Regions from separate parts of the Aneurinibacillus baijiui genome, predicted to be linked through region 3. Evidence: predicted binding sites of a transcription regulator. Region 3 holds the regulator's gene; each other region holds the start of a gene.

What was found. Region 3 encodes Rex, which represses fermentation and respiration genes when NADH is low (regulators of the CRP and FNR family bind a similar motif). Its sites were predicted from a motif close to TTGTGAAATATTTCACAA; they were not measured.
Positions count from the first base shown of each region.
Region 1: AB3351_RS03010 (DUF1641 domain-containing protein) is a predicted target of Rex. The motif match lies at 4,329-4,346, and genes of this name have one in related genera.
Region 2: hcp (hydroxylamine reductase) is a predicted target of Rex. The motif match lies at 1,663-1,680, and genes of this name have one in related genera.

Region 1 covers NZ_JBFTXJ020000001.1:625,517-632,024, reverse strand. The annotation lists gene desA (Delta(5) desaturase DesA) at 1-405, opposite strand, end outside; gene AB3351_RS03030 (hypothetical protein) at 579-1,508, opposite strand; gene AB3351_RS03025 (hypothetical protein) at 1,766-2,047, shown strand; gene trhA (PAQR family membrane homeostasis protein TrhA) at 2,118-2,771, opposite strand; gene AB3351_RS03015 (AAA family ATPase) at 2,860-3,603, opposite strand; gene AB3351_RS03010 (DUF1641 domain-containing protein) at 3,669-4,256, opposite strand; gene AB3351_RS03005 (hypothetical protein) at 4,679-5,185, shown strand; gene AB3351_RS03000 (hypothetical protein) at 5,384-5,857, shown strand; gene AB3351_RS02995 (response regulator transcription factor) at 5,964-6,508, shown strand, end outside.
Region 2 covers NZ_JBFTXJ020000009.1:160,352-166,859, forward strand. The annotation lists gene AB3351_RS16800 (sodium-dependent transporter) at 1-1,466, shown strand, start outside; gene AB3351_RS16805 (MetS family NSS transporter small subunit) at 1,482-1,589, shown strand; gene hcp (hydroxylamine reductase) at 1,767-3,065, shown strand; gene AB3351_RS16815 (cupin domain-containing protein) at 3,194-3,508, opposite strand; gene AB3351_RS16820 (ribonuclease Z) at 3,612-4,526, opposite strand; gene AB3351_RS16825 (DNA-3-methyladenine glycosylase) at 4,561-5,187, opposite strand; gene AB3351_RS16830 (toxic anion resistance protein) at 5,192-6,274, opposite strand; gene AB3351_RS16835 (5-bromo-4-chloroindolyl phosphate hydrolysis family protein) at 6,305-6,508, opposite strand, start outside.
Region 3 covers NZ_JBFTXJ020000003.1:393,149-399,656, forward strand. The annotation lists gene AB3351_RS08405 (tetratricopeptide repeat protein) at 1-264, shown strand, start outside; gene dinG (ATP-dependent DNA helicase DinG) at 376-3,219, shown strand; gene AB3351_RS08415 (redox-sensing transcriptional repressor Rex) at 3,335-3,952, shown strand; gene AB3351_RS08420 (amidohydrolase family protein) at 3,974-5,272, shown strand; gene AB3351_RS08425 (hypothetical protein) at 5,357-5,536, opposite strand; gene AB3351_RS08430 (cell wall elongation regulator TseB-like domain-containing protein) at 5,683-6,162, shown strand; gene AB3351_RS08435 (hypothetical protein) at 6,330-6,508, shown strand, end outside.

The DNA of each region.
Region 1 (6,508 bases), on a different contig from region 3:
TGAGGATGCATATTCCTCCACTGTCAACACCCAGACATCTCCTGTTCCGCGCTTGTTCAGATTGCTGCTGGTGGCATGATGAATGGAGTGACTACGCTTCCACTGCTCATATGGACAAAAGGTTAATACCCCTGTAATCGTTCCAAGAATTTTATTGGCTGTCTGGTTTTTGAAGAAGGATTGATGGCAGCAGTCATGAAAAATGATAAAAATACGCACCAAGAATCCGGCAGCAACCGCACTCAGCCCCAGCGTAAGGGCATAGGAAACGGATAAGCTCTCATAGGCAAGAAACCATAACGCAAAAAAAGGAAGGAGCGTATTCATAATCTGCCATATGCTGCTTTTTGTATTCGCTTTTTCATAGGGAGCAATATGCTTTCTCAAATCATTTTGTCTTGTCATTTCGGTTGTATCCCTTCATCATTTATTATTTTAGATTATGAAGGAATATCATAAACCTTTGAAGTCATACGCGTCATATACAAGACATGATAAATGTCATGTATGCTGCACAAAGAAGCCGGCCCAACGAATGTGTTGAACCGGCTTCCTGGCTATTTTATAACATTTCTGGATTAATAAGCGTATTTCTTAATGTGTTTGATCCGAGGAGGTTTACTATCCGGATAGGCATTGGCACCCGATTCAAAAACGATGTACAGGCGGCTGCCTACTACGACCATTCCTTCAGACATGGACGGCATTGTAATGGTTTTCTGGAATCGCTTGTTTTTGTTTAAGTCCCAATATGGAATTCTCTTGCCTGCTGCGCCAACATATCCATCCGCTTTGCTGCCGACCGGATTCTTATAGTAGCTAAGGTAGCTGTCATTGCTGCGTCCGTAGGAGCGGCTGAAGACGATGGATGAGCCAATGATTTCCATTCCCTGTACACGATCCGGCGTATCCATCATATAATCCGGCACAGGCTTAGAAGAAGTAAAATCACCATTTTTCATCTTATACCCTGCGATTTTGCCTGTACCGCCCTTCTTAACAAACTCCCCAACCCACAACACATTGTTTTTGTACAGCACATACGAACCCTGCACATGCACCGGAACCGATTTTTTAAACTTTACGGCACCGTTGTTTTTAGCGGACGCAAGCTCAGACAGTGCGATGCGATGTACTTTCTTATCCGAGGATACCCATAGATTGGAGCCGCTCACGGTAATACCGCCCGCATGACCCATATAGTTTGTCCCGCTCGTATTGCGCAGACTTACTTTTTTCAGCTGCTTGCCTGTCTTATTATCAATGACAGTAAGAATACTTGGCTGTTTTGCATGATAGTAGGAAACAATGACCCAGTTTTTTGCAGCATAGTAGGTTATCCCCTGCGGAATATACCCGTTTTTTAATTCATTTAAGTTCGCCCCAGCTACCGTACGACTTAGAAAAGCTTTGTATGCCGCTTCGCTTGCCTGGCTTGGAGCGGCAAAGGTAAAGCTCCCCAGTACGAGACTTAGGCACAAGAATAGCAATATGTATGTCTTCTTCATCCGTATGCATTCCTCCTTTTATTACTCGCCTATATCGTTGCCTTCTCATCATAAAATAGCTGGATAAAAATGAAAAGTTTCCTAAATCCTACATTTAATGACTATAAAACAGGCTGCTTATAGCACCTTTTATTCAAAAAAATAGAAAAGCCAAGAAATATAAATACTTAAGAACTACAACAACGCTCTGCCAATCGGTGGGAATATTTTTCCTGCATATATCATATACTGCTTGTACATCGAAAGGAGGCCCGTATATGGAAGGAAAAGCTCATCGACTCATTGGTTCGCAGGTCATTTTCGTCGCCGACGTATTACAGCATAAGCTGCCTATCGGAAAGTGCGGCTTTATCGTCCGATACGAACCGAACACACATGATATTTATAAATATTTGGTACGCATTCCAGAAGAGGATACGGATATATGGGTGACGCCATACGATATACAATTAACCGGCAAGCACATCTCGGAGCCGTATACAATAAAAGACTTTGATCGACACTTCGAGACGTTTATTCAATATATCAGCAAAACATAAGGCAACAAGCAATAAGAATGTAAAAAAAGGACGGCTCACAGATGAAGCCGTCCTTTTCGTATACCGTCTCCTATACTTGAATGGGCATAACATAGAAAAAGATCATAAAATAATGCAGCAGCGTACCGACCGCAATAAAGATATGAAAAATCTCGTGGAATCCGAATTTATTGGGAATAAAATTGAGTTTTTTCGTTCCGTAAATAATGCCGCCGACCGTGTAGGCAAGTCCACCCAGCACCATCAAAATCATGGCTTCCGTTGGCAAGCTTTCAATCAGCTTGGCAAAAGGAATGACCGCAATCCAACCAAGCGCCACATAGAATACGGTGGAAACCGAGCGCGGTAGTTTCATGAAAAACAGCTTCATGGCGATACCAATAAAAGAAAGCCCCCACACACCCAATAGCATAGCCCATCTCCATGCCCCTTCCAATCCATAATAAAGAACAGGCGTATAGGAACCCGCAATGAGAATGAAAATGGCCATATGATCTATTTTGCGAAGCCATAGCTCTTTTTCGGGGGTGGTTCGTACCCAGTGATATACAGAACTTGCTCCGTACAATAGAATAACGCTCACTCCGAAAATCGTCATGGTGACCAATTTCGACGGATTGCTTTTTGATTCAAGAATAAGAAAGACCAGGCCGACAATGCCTGCAAGAAAGGGTACGAAGTGTGTCCATGTGTTTACCGGTTCCTTCATCTTCAAAAAATTCATCGTAGCAGCCTCCACTAGTATGCTAGTATTCGGGTTCAACCTTTTTAATACTATCCTATTTTATTTTCTGGTTTCAACTAGTACCGCTTTATTCATGGGCGAATAAATCCCGTAGCACATCCTCCCTCCGCTCCAAAAAACGACGTGTAATAAAATAATGTGAAGTCTCTTCGTATGAGATCGGGGCAATCGGCGCCGTGTCAAAAGTAAAAATCTTTGCGCCAGGATAAGCTAATAGTATGGGTGAATGTGTGGCAATAATAAATTGTGCCATGCCCTCTTGCTCCATCTCGTATAACAGCCGTAAAAAAGAAAGCTGACGGGACGGTGACAATGCGGCTTCCGGTTCATCAAGCAAATAGATTCCCTTCTGCTTAAAGCGTTCGGTGAACAAAGAGAAAAACGACTCACCATGTGACTGCTCGTGCAGCGATTTTCCGCCGTAATCTCCGTACACATCATATCCAGGCGCCTCTTTTGCCAGACGATCAATATAGGTTGCAAATGAATAGAAACTTTCCGCACGCAGGAAAAAACCTGCAGTCATTTTCGGCATCCAGGACAAACGAATATATTGTCCGAGCGCTGATTCTGCCGCCTCCAGTTCATAAGAATTATGCCTTGAGCCGCCGCCTGTATTAAATCCGCACCGATCTGCTATTGCCTCAAGCAGCGTGGATTTTCCAGACCCATTTTCACCGACAAAAAAAGTAATCCGTGTGTCCAGTTCAATCTCATCTAATGCATTTATTGTAGGAATAGACAAAGGATATTGCTTCCACTGATGCGAAGAAATTGTCTCTCGCAATAACTTTACGCTTCGCAAATACATACCGTCCCTCCCCCTTATCCAGTTGATTACAAAAAAGCACCCGGCTGTGGGTGCTTTTTCGCTGCTTATTTTACAATTTTCTTTTCCGATAAAATATCAAGGAATGCCTGCGTGAATTTGAGTCCCTTCTGAACAGCAGGGTCCTTCAGCATTTTCATCAGGCCAAAGATCGAGATGGTTTCCCGATTCTGCTCCGCCCGTGCCTGCGCTTCCTTCACGATGGATACGCCTTCTTCCACACGATCTGTTACCGGCGAAGTGACAACCTTTGCTGTATCGAACAGATAGGCCAGCGAGTTCTTATCCGTTACAAGCGGCTCTACCGTGGTTGCAACTTTATCAAGCAATGTCACCATCTTGGCCAGACGCGGCAGGCTTTCAATTAGCACAGTCAAAGCTTCCAAGTTTTCTTTGTTAAGTGCCACTTTAGAGAACTTATCTACGCCTTCTGCGATATAGTTTAGCGAATCCATATCGGTCGCAAATGTAGAAACGGCCGCAATGCCTTGCTCCGCCTTTTCTACTGCATCTTTAATTTGCGGCAATTTGTGGATCAGCGTAGCCAGCGCTTCCTGTACTTCCGGATTGGATAGTTCATTCGCCCACAGGGCCGTGTCTTGCTTGGCAGGTTGGTTGTTCATTTCTGCATCCATTTGTCTACTTCCTTTCATTAAGAAACATTTTGCATAAACCTTCTCGCTGTCTGCTTCCAAAATAAGTATAGCTCGTGATGACTTTCACAATGATACGTTCACAATATCATCTAAGAGAATATGCTGTACTTGATCCGTACAATCTCCTGTACTATTGTAGCGCCATTTGCAAGACAACGGTAGATCGTTTTCAGCCTCTTCCCTAATAAATATATTAGAATTATGCCTACATTGCAAACAACGCTTTGACTTTTTTTGATTTTTGCTAATAAAATGCACAAAAGATGGGCATCATCATGCTTGGAGTTGCTCTGTTTAGTTTGCTGCCATTTTGCACAACCATACGCTCAAATGTAAGAGGTTTATTCCCGTATTCTGGACACACTACATGTATCCTTAGCATACAAAGGGGGCGAACGCCGATGTTCTTTAAACATCATACATGGATGGCGTACTGTATTGTTGGCGCTTTCTGCTTGCTTGTCGTTTTTCCGCTTACTATAGAACTCCAAGAGCCGTCTCAGCTCTCTGCGTTATACAACCGCACACACTCAAGCCTTCCCATGCAGCAAGCATCTCAGCAGTGGCTCGTCGAAATCAAAAAGCCTGCCGGCAAGAAACGCCCCGATACATTGAAATCCCCTGACGCACCGTATGATATATATAACCTTCTCATTAAGAATACAGGCCAAACAGCGGCCCGTGTTCATATCAAAGCGTATCGGGTCCACGACGGTACACCGCTATCTCTGCCTATGCAACCACAATCGAGCCTGCATGCAAATGAAGAAATACAGGCCCGCCTTATGCTTCCTGTCTTCGAAAAAATACGGGACGTGCAAATTATTGTCTCATGGGAGGATGAGCACATACCCCATCCTTCCTCAAAATCGGTGCACACAGAACGATTTCGCTTTCCTCATATGTAGGCGTCTATATACGTTATGGTCCGGGTTCCAACACAAGATGATCAAATGAAGTGATATGCATATTCTTTCCTTCCTTTCCATTTTGACAATTTCCCACACTTTTTCGATATTGCTTCCGTATTGTCTGTCTATCCTACTCTATGTACAAGACAATCGTACAAGAAACAACACTACGTAACAATGAGGAGGAGTCACAGTATGAAGAAAAAATGGTATGCCGCAATGCTAGGAACGGGGTTCGCACTCGCTTCCATGGGATCAGTATTTGCTGCCGAAACAGCACCAGCCACGCCAACGCTAGAACCTGCTGCATACGTTGCACATGGTCACGGCTTTGGCAAGGGAGGTAAAATGCCGAAAGCGAAGCTTGAAGAGTTAGCAAAGCAAAAAGGGATTACCGTTGATGAGCTGAAGGAGGAAATGCACAAAGAGCGCGAAGCGAAGCTCGAAGAATTGGCGAAGCAAAAAGGCATCACTGTTGATGAATTGAAAAAGAAAATGCAGCAGGAACGCGAAGCTAGACTTGCTGAACGCGCAAAAGAAAAAGGGATCACTGTCGATGAATTGAAAAAGAAAATGCAGGAAAAGCGTGATGCAAAGCTTGCCGAGATAGCAAAAGAAAAGGGCATGACTGTCGATGAATTGAAGAAGCAGCTGCCGGATATCGAATAGCTGCCGCATCCTTCAACGCTCCGCTCCAAGGGACATGTTGCTTCCGCATGTCCCTTTCTTTATGCTTATAGAAGAACGGAAAACAATCTATCGGGGGAAGAAGCGTATGTCCTACCATGTATATCTGGTCGAAGATGAAGCGAATCTCAATCGTCTTCTGACCTCCTATCTGCAAAATGAAGGCTGGCATGTCACGTCATTTCTTAATGGTGAGGACGCAAAAGCGGCCATTCCTCAGCAGCCGCATATTTGGATTCTTGATATTATGCTGCCGGATATGGACGGCTTTGAGCTATTGCGCCACATTAAACACGATAACCCTGCCCTTCCTGTCATTTTTATTTCCGCACGTGATGCCGATCTGGATCGAATTCTTGGTCTGGAGATGGGCAGCGATGACTATCTTGCTAAGCCCTTCCTGCCGCGCGAACTCGTTGTCCGCGCCCGTAAGCTGCTTGAGCGTGTATACGGGAAAGCTAAGCGACAAACCGCGCCGGCGCAAAACGTGCTAACCGTCTGCTCCTATACTATATGGGAAAAGGAGCGAAGAGTATGGCAGGGTGAAGAAGCAATTGAACTTACATCAAAGGAGCTTGATTTACTGCTGCTCTTTATCGCACATCCCGGACAAGCACTCTCCCGCGAGCAAAT
Region 2 (6,508 bases), on a different contig from region 3:
TCGCAGCTGTCGGTTCAGCAGTCGGACTGGGTAATATCTGGCGCTTTCCCTATGTCGCCTATGAAAATGGTGGCGGTGCCTTCCTTATTCCCTACTTCTTTGCACTACTTACAGCCGGAATCCCAATCCTTATCCTTGAATTCGGTCTCGGAAAACGTGGTGGCGGGTCCGCTCCACTAACATTCTACCGCTTATCGAAAAAATGGGAATGGCTCGGCTGGTGGCAAGTAATGATTTGCCTTGTAATCAGTCTCTACTATGGTGCCATTATCGCCTGGGCGATGAGCTATATCAAGTTTAGTGCTACACAGGCATGGGGTGACGATACACAAGCATTTCTATTCGGCGATTACCTCAAGCTTACCGAAAATGTATGGGATATAGGCGGCATGCAGCTTCAAGTACTGCTTCCGCTCACACTTGTCTGGGCGATCGTCTTTATTACATTATATGCCGGCATCAAAAAGGGAATTGAAACAGCCGGTAAATTCATGCTGCCGCTGCTGCTTGTTCTGTTTGCCATTATCGCCATCCGCAGTATAACACTGCCAGGCGCATCGGTCGGCTTAAATCACTTCTTTACACCGGATTGGTCTAAAGTATGGGATTATAAGACATGGCTTGCTGCCTACGGACAAATCTTCTTCAGCTTAAGCGTCGCTTTTGCCATCATGATCACATATTCAAGCTATCTTCCGAAGAAATCCGATGTCAACAATAACGCATTTATTACCGCTTTTAGCAACAGCGGATTTGAGTTATTCGCAGGTATTACCGTTTTCAGCGCGATTGGATTTATGGCGGTACAGAGCAACGTTCCCGTAAGCGAAGTGGCCGCGGGTGGTGTAGGACTGGCCTTTATTGTCTTTCCTAAAATCATCAGTACTCTGCCGGCAATGAACGGGATCTTCGGTATATTGTTCTTCGGTTCGCTGATGCTGGCCGGACTGACATCCCTTATCTCTATTGTAGAGGTTATCGTGGCTGCTTTCATGAACAAATTCTCATTGCAGCGCAGAAATGCGGCTGTGATTGTCTGCATAATCGGCTATTTAGGAAGCCTAATCTTTGCAACGGGGTCAGGCCTGCATTTCCTTGATATCTTCGATCACTTCATCAATAACTACGGTGTTGCGCTTGCCGGCCTGGCCGAAGTCATTCTATTGGGCTGGTTCTATAAAAAGCTTACCGCATTGCGTGAAGAAAACAACCGGGTATCAGACTTTGCTATTGGCGGTTGGTGGGAGATTATGATTCGCTTCGTAACGCCAGCTGTGCTTTTGTTTATTGCTTACAAAAACATCGTGGATGAATTTGCGAAGCCATACGGTGATTATCCATGGGGGGTCATTGCTCCGCTCGGCCTTGGTGTGAGCGTAGGAGCGCTTCTGCTTGGATTACTCTTCACTGTCATGAAATGGCACCGCGTTCCATCGCCACACTATGAGGAAGACAATCAAAAATAAAGAAGGTGAAGCAATATGACAGGAACTGCTATTGCTATGTTCGCATTCGGCGCCATTCTTCTCTGGGGTGGTCTTGCCGTATGCCTAAGCATTGCCATTAGAAAAAAATCGAAATTCCACTAAGCAAGAGAAAAGAGCGCAGATCATGGCGCTCTTTTTTTATACAAATTTGAACACTTTATGACAGCACCATCTTCTGTGATAAGTATCACATGATTTTATTCCCGGCCGCTGTATAGTTGCACCATACGGTTCATCCGGTACGAAGGGATGAAACAAACTAATGGGGGAGGCAGATGTATGTTCTGCTATCAATGTGAACAAACGCCAAGCGGAGGATGTAAAGTTATTGGGGTATGTGGGAAGAACGAAGACATTGCCAGCTTGCAGGATACGATCATTTTTGGCCTAAAAGGTATTGCAGCGTATGCGACACACGCGCGTCAGCTCGGTTATTCCGATCCATTCGTGGATGCGACAACGCAGGAGGCACTGTATCTGACACTCACCAATTCCAACTTCAATATGCAGGAGCATATCGATATGGCTATGAAGGTAGGTCAGTCAACCGTTCGCATTATGGATCTACTGGATCGTGCGCATACAGAGCGTCTCGGCATTCCAGAGCCGATTCGCGTATCACAGAATAAAATTGAGGGCAAATGCATTGTCGTGACCGGCCACAACCTGTTTGCGCTCGAGCAGCTGCTGATGCAGACTGAAGGCAAAGGTATTAATATCTATACCCACTCTGAGATGCTGCCGGCGCACGGGTATCCGCAGTTAAAAAAATACCCTCATCTCAAAGGCAATATTGGCAAAGCGTGGTTTGATCAACGTCGGTTATTTGAAGAGTTCCCTGGGGCGATTCTTGCCACAACCAACTGTGTCATGCCAATCAAAGGCACGTATGCAGACCGTTTCTTCTCTTATGAGGTAGCCGGCTTAGAGGGCGTAACCAAGATCATTGGTGAAGACTTCTCGCCGCTCATTAAGAGAGCATTAGAGCTTCCTGAGGCTAATATTGAATCAGAGCAGACCTTGCTGACAGGCTTTCATCATGAGAGCGTCTTAGGTATTGCACCTGAGATTATTGACGCGGTCAAAGCCGGTAAGATCAAACGCTTTTTCGTTATCGCAGGCTGTGACGCACCGGGCAAGGGCGGCGAATATTATCGCGAACTCGCTACCTCACTGCCTCCTGAAGCAGTCATTTTGACAACATCTTGCGGTAAGTTCCGCTTCAATGATGTAGAGTATGGCACAGTACCGGGTACGAACATTCCGCGCTATATCGACCTTGGACAGTGCAATAACTCCGGTTCTACGGTAAAGATTGCGATGGCGCTTGCCGACGCATTCGGCTGTGAAGTGAACGAACTTCCTGTCAGCATCGTGTTATCTTGGTTCGAGCAAAAAGCGGTCGCCATTCTGCTTGGCCTATTCAGCCTCGGCATTCAGGATATTCGCATCGGTCCAAAGCCGCCAGAGTTTATCACACCAGGCGTTCTGAATGTGCTGCAAGAGGCATTTGGACTGAAGTTAATCGGCAGCGCGCAAGAAGACATGGAGACGATGCTCGCCCTGTCCGCCAACTAATTCTCTTTTTGTTAAAAACGAAGTGCCAAACGCTTTCCTCACCCCTGAGTATCCAGCGTTTGATCCACTTCGTTTTTTTTATGCATAAAAAAAGACGAGGAATCATCTCCCCGTCTCTTCTAGGTCCGTTAACCGCATGATGTATCTTCTCCCACTTTAATTACCAGTAGGCTTGTATCCTCAATGGCTTCCAACTCATGATCTTCCCTTGGATTCATATGCAGCACAATATCCTTGGTTAACTCCACGCTCTCGTCGCCGACGCCAAATCGCACCCGTCCGGATACGACATGGATAATGGCATCACTGGGCGTATGGTGCCGCCCTACTCTCTGCCCCGCTCTGAGCTGCAGGTTAATTACCGCTCCTCTAGAAAACTTCAATACATCAACTTTTCCAACGGCACGACTTTCTAACAAGTTTTTTAACACTGCTGTTTTCATGCATATCCCTCCAGCTGTTAACGCTGTTTATTATCTTGCTATCTACAGCATACAGCCCCGGATCTATACAGTCAGTGATAACGATCACGTATCCGAAAGAGAATTACTCTTTCTCAAAGACAAGACTTGTGTTCATCCGGTCATGCCCAAGCTTTGTCTCCGGAAAAATCCGGCGGGCAGTCTCAATATATTCTTCAGGAGTATGCAACGAAGGACTGTAATGTGTCAGCCATAACTCCTTGACATCACCAGCTTTGGCGAGTGCCGCCGCCTCTTCAAATAGCATATGGCGGTGCTCCTCCGCTTTCGGCAGACTTTCTATATCTCCGTACATCCCCTCTCCGATAAACAGATCGGCTCCCTGAATGAAATCAATCAATCCTTCTATCGGTCGCGTATCTGTGCAGTAGGCTACTTTTAAGCCCTTACGCGGCTCACCAAGCACCATATCTGGGGTAAAGGTACTTCCATCATGCACAATGGTCTCACCCTTCTGTAAACGACTCCAGTACGGCACAGGAATACCCAGCTCAGAAGCGCGTGCCGGATTAAACTTCCTGCCCCGCTCAATTTCCACTGTATAGCTCACACATGGAACCGTATGATACACAGGAAGCGTACGCACGACAAATTCTCCGACATCGTGTACTGTATCTTCCTGCTCAGACAGCTCAACCAGTTCCAGCTCATAGGGAAGATACGGGGCAATCACGGTCATTCCCCGTACCACTTCGACAAGCCCGGGCGGACCCATAAGCAAAAGCGGCTCCTCCCGTCCGGCATTAGCAATGGCGAACAATAAACCAGGCAGCCCCGCTACGTGATCGGCATGGTAGTGGGTAAAGCAGATCGCATCAATGGACTTAAAGCCCCACCCCAACATTTTCATCGTTACCTGCGTTCCTTCTCCGCAGTCAATCAATATCATCTTGCCGTTATATGACGCAAGCATGGCAGTAAGCCAGCGTTTTGGAAGCGGCATGGTTCCCCCGCATCCCAACAAAGCAATATCAAGCATGGTTTATTTTCCTCCAAAAAATAAAAAAACTTCACTACTTCCGCGAGATAAACGGATTGTCCTTTATGTAGAATCGCCACGGATATAATGCCGCTTCTTCTGCATAATCAATATTGACACGCGTCGTTTCCACGATATCGACCTCTTCTGCCGCATCTGACGGCTCCGTAATAAACAGCGCATCGCCGCACAGATCGAAGCCATTATGAGCACGGGTAATGCCCAATGCCTGACACAGCTTTCCCGGCCCGTTCGTAAGGCTGATTTTCTCTCTGGACGTAAGCGATTGACTCCTTCCAAAACGCGCCTGCGCCATAAGGGGTATCCCCTGTACAGGCTCAAGCGCACGGATCAGTACAGCTTCGGGCCTCTCTGCTTCATTCGTTACGGTGTTCACACAATTATACATTCCATAGATTAGATACACATAGGCATAGCCGGGTGGGCCGTACATGACTTCATTACGTGGTGTACGCCGCCCATTGTACGTATGGGCTCCCTTATCTTCTGGCCCAATATATGCTTCCACCTCGACAATTCGTCCTTCACGCGCTATCCCGTCTACGATATGAACAAGATGCTTGCCCAGCAATTCACGAGCTACAATTAGCGTATCACGATTATAGAAGTCTCTTGGCAGCTTATGCAATGTTGCGCTCACCCCATTATCCGAGCCGGCTCGCCTGATCCAGCTTGCCGCCCGTATCCTGTTCGATATGAACCAATGCTTGTTCAACCTGACGTCGCTTCTCGCTGCTTTCCCGCTGAATATGCAGCGTCTGCTCAATAACGGTCAACAATTCCTCCTGTGTATCTCTAAATGCCTCTACTTCCGCTGCGGCATTTCCTTGTTCTCTATCCGTTTGTCTGACTGCGTTCTTCAGCGCCTTGGTGTTCTCCCTAAGCACAGCGCCGGATTCTCTTGTCATCTGACGCTGTAGTGATAAAGCTCCTTGCTGGCGAAGCAGCGACAATAGAATGACCATCTGGCTTTTCCAAAGCGGGATGGTTGTAAGGATGGAGGAACGAATCTTCTCCATTAGCATCTCGTGATTCTCCTGAATCATGCGAATTTGTGGAGCCGTTTGAAAAGCAATGGATTGACTGATAAGCAGATCCTGTACCTTCTTCTCCAAACGGTCAGCAAACCGCTCCAAATCCATCAACTCCTGCATCTGCATTGACTCACCTGATTGCTCAGCCTTCTCACGCATAGCAGGCAGCATAACTTCTCGTACTTCCTTTAGCTTCTCTCTGGCAGCTACCAGATACAGACTGAGCTCGTGGAAGTATTCCCGGTTTCTTGCATACAATACATCAAGCATTGTCGTATCACGCAGCATCTGATGACGAAGGCGTTCTAGCGTATCAGCCATCCGCTCCATCTCATGATTCGTTTTTTGACAGCGAGCAAGCATTTTCTGTTTGGCTTTTGTAGAAGAGATACTGAATAAACGGGCCAGAATCCCTCGCGGCGGTGTAAGAATATCATCCGGTCGAATCTCCCGGACTTTATCGAGCAAGGAATGTAGAATGCTTCCAATCTGCTCTTCAGCCTGATGAGCCCTCATCTGATTCAGCATGCTATCAGCTAAGCGGGCCATCTTATCTTGGATATCTGCACCGTACTGTACAAGCGAGTGCGGCTGAGCAGGGGAGATACGACGAGCGAGTTCTCTTACGCGCTGCTGCTGCTCAGCGGAAAGCGAAAGCGCCGCATCTTGACTATGTTCCTCTGAATAATTCATCAATCTCTCCCCTTCCTACCGCGTATTTCTTTACCGCTTGATCTCTTCGTGCTGCTCCTCTTTCATCCGCTCCTCCGCTGTGGGCATTGTGATAGTATGCTGCGATCTTGTCCCGAGCGATTTCTTCATCGTCTCAATCTCCACATCTAAATTAAGTACATCATCAGATAGTACCTGCATCAATTCCTCTTCCAACGCGACGATAATATCATCAAGCATGGCCTCTGTTTTTTT
Region 3 (6,508 bases):
GGTGGGCAATTTACAGAAGCGCAAAGGCTTATTGATGAATTGCTGAAGGAGAGTGTACCCCACATCCAGGGATTGGGACATTACCTTCAGGGAAAATGGTTTTTGCTGCAGGGAAAGGCCAATGAAGCACTTGTGCACTTCTCAGCAAGCCATACTAAAGGAAAGCTTCGAGAAGGCGGCTTGTATGCAGGTCTTGTGCATTATACGTCCGGCGCGCACAGGGAGGCATATGAACGTTGGCAGGAATGGATACCGGCGCCGTAAACGCCGGTTTTTCTTTTTTTATATTGCACTTACACGGTAAGTGATAGAAAATAGTAAGTGAATCCTTGTCTATACACAAGTAAGGAAGCGGAAGAGTTTGAGGTGAAATAATTGAACACTTTTGTTGTGGTCGATTTTGAGACGACGGGCAATCGACCAAAAGAGGGAGATAAGATTATACAGATCGGCGCGGTGCTTGTCCGCGAAGGAGAAATCATTGAGCGTTTCTCTACACTGGTTAATCCCCATGTCGATATCCCTCCTTTTATCGAAAAGCTAACAGGCATTAACAATGAGATGGTAGAAGATGCACCGTCTATTGAAGATGCGCTGCCCCCGTTGTTAAAAATGTTAGATGGGGCCGCTTTTGTAGCCCATAATGTTTTTTTTGATTTATCATTTTTGCAAAATGCACTCAGTGAGGCTGGATATCATCCTTTCACAGGTCCTCTTCTTGATACGGTGGAGCTATCCAGGCTCCTTTTGCCCGCCCAGGAGGGCTACCGTTTATCCGATCTTTCTGTCGGTCTTGATATTGCACATGATCGTCCACATCAGGCTGATTCTGATGCGGAAGCGACGGCTTTTATTTTGCTGCATTTGTTAGAGCGGCTCAAGACACTGCCGCTTGTCACCATTCAACATCTGCAGCGGCTAAGCCGCCCGTTTCATTCAGATGTCGAGGTGCTGCTCTCGGATATAGAACAGCAGAAGATTCGAGGGGGCGCATATGAGCCTGCTGGAGATTTGGAAGTGATTCATCAGATCTGTCTGAAGAAGCGCCGGGCTATTGAGAAAGAAAACGGGCGTGCTTTAGAGGAAACAATGGATTTTGACACCTTTGTTGAGAGTCTGTTTGGTGAACAGGGAAGCTTAAAGGAATGGATGCCTGGTTTTGAGCTTCGCCCCGCTCAGGTTACGATGATGAAGCAGGTGTATGATTCGTTTGCTTCTAGTCGCCATCTGATGATAGAAGCGGGAACGGGAACAGGGAAATCACTTGCTTATCTGATCCCGGCCATTTTCTGGGCGAAGGAGCAGGAAGAGACTGTTGTAATCTCCACGCATACCATTCAACTGCAGGAGCAGATGTATACCAGGGATCTACCGCTCATGCAGGCGATTTTTGGCGAGGATGCTCCACGTATTTCTGTTTTAAAAGGAAGAAACAACTATCTATGCTTGCGGAAGTTTTCACATAGCATCCAGGAAGCGCACGATAATTATGATGTACAGCTTAGCAAGTCTCAGATGCTTGTGTGGCTTACGGAAACGGAGACAGGCGATGTAGAAGAAATCAGTCTTCCATCCGGAGGCCAAACCTATTGGAAGCAGGTACAGAGCGATGCTAATTCCTGTCTAAATAGGCAGTGTCCGTGGTTTTCGCGCTGTTATTACCATCAGGCGAGACGCAAAGCACAGCAGGCGGAAGTCATTGTTACCAACCATTCGCTTCTGTTTACCGATATGAATTCTGAGCATCGTATTCTTCCTTCTTATCGTTATGCAGTTATTGATGAAGCCCATCATTTCGATGATGTAGCAAGCCGTCATTTGGGCGATACGATTTCATCGTATCAATTGGAAGGTATGCTGCATCGACTGCATCCTGATCGTGGCCCAGGCCTGCTTGAAGAGGTGGAAGAGGCGGTACGAGGCTGGAGTACAGCTTCGTATGAAGAAGTAAAGCATACGATCGAGACTTCGTATCAGCAGATTCGTGAAGGCAAGGAAGCGGTCCGCGAGATGTATAATTTGCTCTATCAATGGTCGCATCAGCGTGCCAAAGAGGGAGAAGAGCTTGGTCATACCGTCATGCGCTATAAGCAGGAGAATTTACAGAACCGCTTTGGACGCGCCGTGGTCTCTGCTGTTCGCAATAGCGTAGATCTTCTTCTTACGATTGGGAGAAAGCTTGAAGCGGTTTATGCCGATATTCACGGGGAAGATGTGCCGATGGGGATGAAAGGGCTTCTGACGGATTTGAACGGTGTAGTCAATGATTGTCAGCACTATGCGTCACTGCTCCATGACATGCTGTTGGTTGAAGATGAAGATTATGTATATTGGGTCGAATTAGATACGCGCAGTACAAGAAAAAGTCTGTTTTTACAGCGTGTGCCGATTGATGTCTCTGTGCCGCTGCGTGAACGCTTTTTTGATAAGAAAGAGAGCATCATTCTTACATCAGCGACGTTAAGTGTTAATGCTTCTTTCAAGTATGCAACAGAGCGATTTGGCCTTTCTGATCTGCTGCAAGAAAATAATATTGATACAGCTGTCCTTGCCTCGCCGTTTGATTATAAGAAGCAGACGCTTGTGTGTATTCCAAGTGAAATTCCTAATATTAAAGGAGCAGTGGAAGGGCAGTTCGCTTCTGCGTTAATTGAATCACTAGCGCAGGTGGCGATGACGACAAAGGGACGCATGCTTGTGCTGTTTACTTCGTATGCCATGCTGCGCAGCGTGTACGATCCGTTGAAAGAAAAGCTAAAAGAAGCAGAGATTACTGTGCTTGGCCATGGAATGGATAGCTCAAGTCGCAGCAAGCTAACCAAGCAGTTTCGCTCTCTTCCCGCTTCGGTATTGCTTGGTACGAGCAGCTTTTGGGAAGGCGTAGATATTCCGGGAGAGGATCTATCTTGCTTGGCGATTGTGCGACTTCCGTTTGTGCCGCCAAATCACCCGCTTGTCGAAGCGCGCAACCAGCAGCTTGAAGAGCAGAAGAAAAATGCATTCATGCAACTGTCAGTGCCGCAGGCTGTAATCCGGTTTAAGCAGGGATTCGGCCGCTTGGTGCGCACGAGCACGGACCGTGGAGTGGTGCTCATTTATGATCGGCGTGTAATTGATGCACGCTATGGCAGGGTATTTTTACAATCACTGCCGGAAACAGATGTAGTAATTAAGCCGACGACGCAGCTTTTACCTGAGATTTCAGATTGGCTTTCGTAGTGCATCGCGCTGCAGTTGATTCTGCCGTATAGATAGAGGAAGGCAGAATCGGCTGTGGTTATGCAGCAAGGTTTTCTATTACACAGGAGTAGGTTGAAGAAGGGGAGGACCGAGAGTGAAAGTGCCAAAAATTTCTGATGCCGTCGTAAAGAGGCTTCCTGTTTATTTGCGTTATTTGAACAGCTTAAAAGCGATGAATGTTCGTACCGTTTCATCCCAGCAGTTGGGTGAAGCCCTTGATTTAAATCCGGCACAGATTCGTAAGGACCTTGCCTACTTTGGTGAATTCGGCCGTAAAGGAATAGGGTATGAAGTTAATTATCTGGTGGAAAAGATCAAGAACATCTTAAAGCTTGATCGGCAGGTTAATGTCCTCTTGGTCGGCGCAGGGCATCTCGGTCATGCCATCAGTAATTATAATGCGTATTTGAAGGACAACATGAAAATTACGGCTATTTTTGATGCCGATCCGACGAAAGTTGGCAATAAGATCGCCAACTTAACCATTCAACCGTTAGATGAATTAAAGGCTGTCGTGAAGGAGAAGAACATACGCATTGGTATCATCGCCGTGCCGGCAGATGCCGCACAGAAAGTAGCGGATTCTTTAGTGCATGCAGGCGTCGTAGGTATTTTGAATTTTGCACCTACCAATTTGCGCGTACCGGAAGGCACCCGTGTTCATGATGCGGATGTCACGATGGAGTTGCATAGCTTGGCATATTATTTATAAAAATATGGAGGTTTCTCTTTCATGAAAACAATCGTGATTCATGCAACAATACTAACCGTAAACGAAAAAAACGAAGTCATCTATGACGGAGCGATTGGATTTGAAGACGGCGTACTGACCTATGTGGGAGCAACGCCGACTGCGCTGGATACATATGACGAAGTGATCGATGCACAGGGCCGGATCGTTATGCCGGGTCTTGTTAATACACACGGCCATACAGCGATGTCGCTTTTGCGCGGCTATGCGGATGACCTGCCGCTTAAGGAATGGTTGGAGACCAAAATGTGGCCGCTTGAAGCGCAATTTACGGAAGACCATGTGCGTTGGGGTACGTCTCTCTCTATTGTAGAGATGTTAAAAACCGGCACAACCACGTTTGTTGATATGTACGATCATATGGATATGGTAGCTGAGCTGGTTACTGCTTCCGGCATACGTGCACGTCTATGCCGTGGTGTGATTGGCTTATGTTCAGCGGAAGAGCAGACGAAGAAGCTTGAAGAGGCGAGTGCCTTTGCCGCTAAGTGGAATGAAACGGCGAACGGACGCATTATGACGATGATGTCACCGCATGGTGCATACACATGCCCACCGGACTATGTAGCACGCATTGTGGCTCGTGCACATGAACTTGATCTGCCTGTACATATCCATATGTCCGAGACGGAGCAGGAAGTGCAGCAGAATGTAGATGATTATGGTACGCGTCCGGTGGAGCACTTGGAGAAACTCGGTGTATTTAACCGCCCGACGCTGGTAGCGCATGCTGTTCATCTAACGGATGAGGAGCTTGATATTCTTGCCAAATATGATGTAAAGGTATCCCATAATCCGATCAGCAATCTGAAGCTAGGCAGCGGCATTGCCCGTGTACCGGATATGATGGAGCGGGGGATCTGTGTGTCTCTTGGCACAGATAGCTCGGCAAGCAACAACAATCTTGATTTGTTTGAAGAGATGAGAATGGCAGCACTGCTGCACAAGGGCCACCGTCAAAATCCGGTGCTTGTACCTGCTGCAGAAGCGTTGCGTATGGCGACCATTTACGGTGCGGAAGCGATTTTCATGGAAGATCAGATCGGCTCCCTTGAGGTGGGCAAGCAGGCCGACTTTATTATGTTGGATTCCCACAATGTTTTCTTCCAGCCGGCAAATGATCCAATTTCTCATGTGGTCTATTCAGCGAGCGGGCGCGATGTAGTGGATGTATATGTGCAAGGTGTTCAGCTTGTTAAAGATGGCAAGTGTCTTACGATGGAGGAAGAAACCATCGTTGAGCATGCAAATCGCATGTTTGAGCAGTTAGAGAAAAAGTAAAAAAAGCCCCGGTCGCTTGCGACCGGGATAATAAGAGATGGATAGGTAGGGGAATTTACATGCGAATGGTCGCCGTCACTGCGGCTATTCCATAGTAATCCAGGAATGAAGGTTTGGCTGGCGAAACGATGCGAAAGCCTCTTCCGCCTCGCAGCGGAATGGAGAGGATAGAAGCATCCAAGAAGGATTTCGCTCGTCTGCGAGCAGTTTCGCGACTTCTTCCGGTAGTTGTTCAAAAAGATGCGCAAGGTGCGGCTGCTTCACGCACGCTCACCTCCTCCTGCGCTTGCTGTTAGTATCTCCGGTGCAGCAGACAGTATGTTTAGCATTTTTTGATGCGTCCGTGGCTTGCAGGAGAATATAACAAAATTTTGGTCTATACAACGACATATATGGGTAAGGGAATACAAATGAAAAAATCGTGGGTATATGGAGGCCTCATACTGCTTGTGCTTGCATTGTGTATGGCATTGGCCTTATATCTTCACCTTCTTGGTCAAAAGCGGGCCATTGAGAAACAGGGAGAAGAACTTGCGCTGTCACGTACACAGATCAGTGAAGTCACCGCAGTTCATGCATATTATGGTACGAAGGATTATATTGTCATCGAAGGAAAAACCGAGAGCGGTGAAGAACTGGTAGCTTGGTTTCATGGAGAACAAGGGGAAGTGGAGAAGATGTCCCGCTTAGTTCCGCGTCAAACAGTGCTCACTTCGCTTAAGAAGGAACACCCTGCCATGGAGGTCATTCGGATCATTCCGGCGAAGCAGGATAACAAGAAAGCATGGGAAGTTCTGTTTGCGGATGGCAAGTATCTTCACTACTATTATATGGATATGTATAGTGGTACGTTTTTGAAATCATATCAGTTGCTAAAGGCCGACACATAGAGTGAAAAATGGAGCGAGGATACCCTTCGCTCCATTTTTCGCCTGTTTCTTACTAAGCATGACTATTTTGTGACGGAAAAAAACGCTTGCTCCATATTCAACGTATTTATGATATACTACGTGATATACAAATTATATATCACATCAGTAGAAAGGGGTGGGTAGAGATGAAGATACGTGCATTGCCCATCTTTTTATCCGTATTGTTCAGCAGTTTGTTGTTATTCGGGGGTTGGTATGTGTTTCAGAGTCAGTTTGTGAAAAAACCAATCACCAATGAAATAACTGCGATGAAAAGTGTGAAGGTGAATGATATTATTATCAACCGTGATGCGATTACCTTGGA